Regions from separate parts of the Enterococcus casseliflavus genome, predicted to be linked through region 1. Evidence: predicted binding sites of a transcription regulator. Region 1 holds the regulator's gene; the other holds the start of a gene.

Region 1 (2,197 bases):
TTTACCTTTATTACATCTTTCATTATACGTGATTCAGAAGCTTATTTCAATAGCAATGAAAAGGAATTCACAATTATCTGCCGTGGAGACCTTTTTTCTTTTGAATCTCTTTTAACTTCTCTGGTGTCACATCAGCACCTTCAGGGTCAACGATTTTCATTCCTTCGATATGGTGTCGCATCCCTCCACGAAAGGCGGTTAAATACTCTTCACGCAGAACTTTTTGTTCGTGGGTCTCAGCCTCAGTCAATCCTTCTGTTTTTTTCTTGTTGGCAAGTTCATTGATTCGAGCTAATTTTTCTTGAGATAGCATAGTTGTTCCTCCTTTTCCCTCTTGATTTTACTACAAACTAGCGAGCAAAAACAATAGCACAAAAAGCGAACATTTGTTTGAACAATCGATATAGCTATGGTACACTAAGGTTATCAAATGAAAGAAGGTGTCAGTTTTGGCAAAACGAACAGAAAATCGACAAATCGAAATTCTTAAGTTCATTCATACACGTGTCACTGAAAAAGGCTATCCGCCGACTGTTCGCGAAATTGGCGAAGCCGTTCAGTTATCTTCTACCTCAACTGTTCATGGCCATTTGTCCCGACTTGAAAAAAAAGGGCTGATCTTACGAGATCCTACAAAACCCAGAGCCATTGAATTAACTGCTTCCGGTCTTGAAAAAATCGATGTTCAACCAGCATCCATTCCGATGCTTGGTGTCGTAACTGCTGGAGAACCGATTTTAGCCGTGGAAGATGCATCCGATTTCTTTCCGATTCCGCCAGATTTAGCAAATAGTACCGGAAGTTTATTTATGTTGACGATCCGAGGAGAAAGTATGATCAATGCTGGCATTCTCGACGGTGATCAAGTAATCGTTCGTAAACAACAAAGTGCTCAAAATGGCGATATCGTGATTGCTATGACAGATGAAGACGAAGCTACGTGCAAACGATTCTATAAAGAAAAGAATTACATTCGCTTACAACCAGAAAATGATTATTTAGAACCAATCATTTTGCCTGACGTAACGATTTTAGGATTGGTTGTTGGATTGTATCGCCATCTGCTTTGATGCTCAACGAGCTGACTAGGAAATCTTCGTTTTTACGAAGATTTTTTTTCTTTCCTCTTTACAAAGCGAACAAACATTCGTATAATAGGTATACAAACATAAGTTCGTATTATTTAAGGAGTGAATGAGATGAAAGCAGTTCGTCGATTTGGTTTTATGTTGTGGGTATTATTGATGGGAATTGTTATTGGCTATTTTGGCGTTTTAAGTGCTGTTCTGATTTTTTGCCCTCTAATGATGCTTTGGTTCATGCTTTGGGATGAAAAGAAATTCCGCCAAGCAGAGCGCAAACGTAACCGCCATTATTATCACGATCATGATTTTTATCGTTATGAACCATGATCCTTCCCCTACATACGCCCATAAGGCAGCAGAAACAAAAAAGGACTCCAGCGAGTCCTTTCAGACTGTAGACAAAGTACTAGTTTTTAGTGCTTTGTCTTTTTTTATCCGTTAAAATAAGAGTATCAATTGGAGGTGTATCCAGATGCTCTCAAAACAAGATATGAGTAAACGCGCACAAATCGGTTTCTTTTCTCTTGAAGACTTGGTCCCACAGGACCATTTATTTCGGCAAATAGATCAATGTATTGATTTCTCCTTTATTTATGAATTGGTTAAAGAGAAATACGATGAAATCCAAGGACGTCCTAGCTTGGATCCTATTCTTCTAATTAAATTACCAATGATTCAATATCTATTTGGTATTAAAAGTATGAGACAAACAATAAAAGAAATAGAAGTGAATATCGCTTATCGCTGGTTTTTAGGTTTGAGTTTAGAAGATCCTGTTCCTCATTTTTCAACATTTGGTAAAAACTATACGCGACGGTTCAAAGGAACAGATCTCTTTGAAAAAATTTTTTATGAAATTCTAGAACAATGTATCGCTGAAGGTATCGTAGATACTTCCGAAGTATTTATTGATAGTACGCATATTAAAGCACATGCGAATCGTAACAAAAAAGAATCTGTCGAAGTAATGGAACAAGCTGTTTTTTATACAGATAAGCTGACAAAAGAAATCACCAAGAATCGAGAAAAACATTTAAAAAAGCCCTTAAAAGAAACAAACGCAGAAAGTAAAACTTCCTTGAAAAAAAGAAGTACGACTGATCCTGAAAGTG
Region 2 (2,197 bases), 570 kb from region 1:
CGGGATTTTCATTTGCCGGGAAAAACCAGAAGCAGTTTCACCAAAGGCTACGCCGATGTAAACATTGATACAAGCGGTCTGACAATGATGGCGGCGAATTCGAGCGGCAACTTGCTCCGCCATTTCCTTGATGACGATCTCGATTTCTTCTTGTAAATAATAATTGCGATGTAGAACTTGGCTATTGCCGTAGCTTTTTTCCATCACTTGTGGTGTCGGTTCAGATAAAATCGTGCGATCAATGCCGTGGGCGTGATGATAGAGCTGCTCGCCAATGATCCCCATGCGACTGCGTAAAAGATCAGGACTGGCGTGAGCCAATTGTTCGATCGTTTCAATCCCCATCAAGTGAAGTCGTTTTTCTGTGCGCCGACCGATCCCCCAGAACTCTGTCATAGGGGCGATCTGCCAAACTTTTGTCGGTACATCGTCATAGGTCCATTCAGCGATCAAGGAACGATTGTGTTTGGATTCGTTATCTAAAGCTAGTTTTGCTAACAATGGATTGTCGCCAATGCCGATGGTGACATACAATTTCGTTGTTTCGTAAATGTCTTTTTGAATTTGCTGGGCAATCAACCAACGTTTTTCTTCGCGAGAGATCGTTTTATCGGGAATGAAAAGATCCAATGTACGGGTCAGATCCATCATCGTTTCGTCGATCGAATAGAGCAGCAAGTCGTCTTGTCCAACATATTTGCGAAAGACATTATTGACTTTGGTATTTTCTTTGATATAAAAACTCATACGCGGCGATGCTTTGTACAAATCGGGATGTGTCGGCAGGTTGTCATTGCGAGTCACATTTGAAATCCCCAATACCGATTTTGCCTTTGGGGAAGCTGCTAAGACTAAGCCGTTACCAGTATTGTCAGAATGTGACATGACGACCAGCATCGCTTGGATAGGATCTAACCCGCGAGAGATGCATTCGACAGAAGCATAAAAACTTTTGACATCGATAAATAAGATATCGCGTTTTGGCTCGAGCGCATAATTAAAACCACCCATTTTTATCACTCCTTACCGAGATTATACGAACGTTTGTTCTTTTTTGTCAAGTGAACAGGAGCGGATGAGGGGGATTTGTTTTTTTATAGAGAAGTTATTTTTGTTTTATAATGATGGGAAACGTTGGTTTATAAGGAATACATTCATTTCAGATTATCAGAATTCGATTGGACATACATACGGGGTTTTGTCTTTTTACCCGAAAAACGGATAAAAAAACAGCCGATCCATTGGACCGACTGTCGTAGCTTAAATCAATTTTCGGCAGGTAGAGTTGCAAACAAACTTAAGAGATTGCCGTCTATGTCTTTGACAATGGCATAGCGTTGCCCCCAAAAGGCAGACCAAGGTTCTTTGAAAGACTGATACCCGGCAGCAACGACTTTTGCATGAAGGGCATCAACTTCTTCAGGAGAATCACATAAAAAGGCTAATTCAATCGTATCACCCACAGTCATTGGTGCATGTCCGTAGATCCCAGCAACCATCTGGCGGCTATTCAAGGAGATGCGAACCCCGTCGTTTGCTAATTCCATATAATCTTCTGAGTGCTGACCTAATGGCGTGAAGCCAAGTACTTGATAAAAAGCCAGTGCCTGTTCCATGTTTTTTGTGATAATACCGACCATATCTAGTTTCATTGTTTTCTTCCTTTCATGTGGGCGTTCTTTACATAACAGTCAATGCAGTTGCTAGCAATGAAGATCACCTCGTTTTTGTCAGACGGTAATGGTGCAACCGTTCAGCCAACGTACCAGTATGCAATTCAAATAAATGGTTGTCATCGTCATAAAAATAAATAGAAGCACCTTCGCCTTTGCTGCGGGAACGATCTTTTTCGATCTTCAATCCTAGTCCTTGGATGCGCGTAATCAAGGAATCGATTTGAGCTTGATCGATTTTAAAGGCAATATGGTTATACGTTTTTGGCAGCTTCTGGGAGGCATCCTCCATAACAGCAAGCCATAAGCCATCGATCAAAAAGAATTTTTCTGGGAAGTAAGAATGGGCCTGGTCCTGACTATCATAAACTTCCTCTGCATCAAACAATGTTTCCAGCATCGTTGTCGTCTTTGCTAAATTCTGTACGATCAACGTGATATGGGAAATCTCCATCGCATCAACACTCCTTTGCTATGACGAAATAGGGGAAAGAGAAACAATCAGTATCAAAAGAAGCATTATG

The links. Region 1 encodes LexA, which represses DNA repair genes until DNA is damaged. Its sites were predicted from a motif close to CNAACANNTGTTNG; they were not measured.
Region 2: the regulator LexA is predicted to act here: its motif matches at 1,038-1,051, upstream of P0G38_RS05680 (Y-family DNA polymerase).

The regions. Positions count from the first base shown of each region.
Region 1 is NZ_CP119393.1:1,729,562-1,731,758, reverse strand. Features, by position in the region: gene P0G38_RS08390 (DUF896 family protein) at 74-313, opposite strand; gene lexA (transcriptional repressor LexA) at 450-1,070, shown strand; gene P0G38_RS08380 (hypothetical protein) at 1,200-1,412, shown strand; gene P0G38_RS08375 (IS1182 family transposase) at 1,558-2,197, shown strand, end outside.
Region 2 is NZ_CP119393.1:1,161,983-1,164,179, forward strand. Features, by position in the region: gene P0G38_RS05680 (Y-family DNA polymerase) at 1-1,011, opposite strand, end outside; gene P0G38_RS05685 (VOC family protein) at 1,266-1,652, opposite strand; gene fosX (FosX/FosE/FosI family fosfomycin resistance hydrolase) at 1,717-2,127, opposite strand.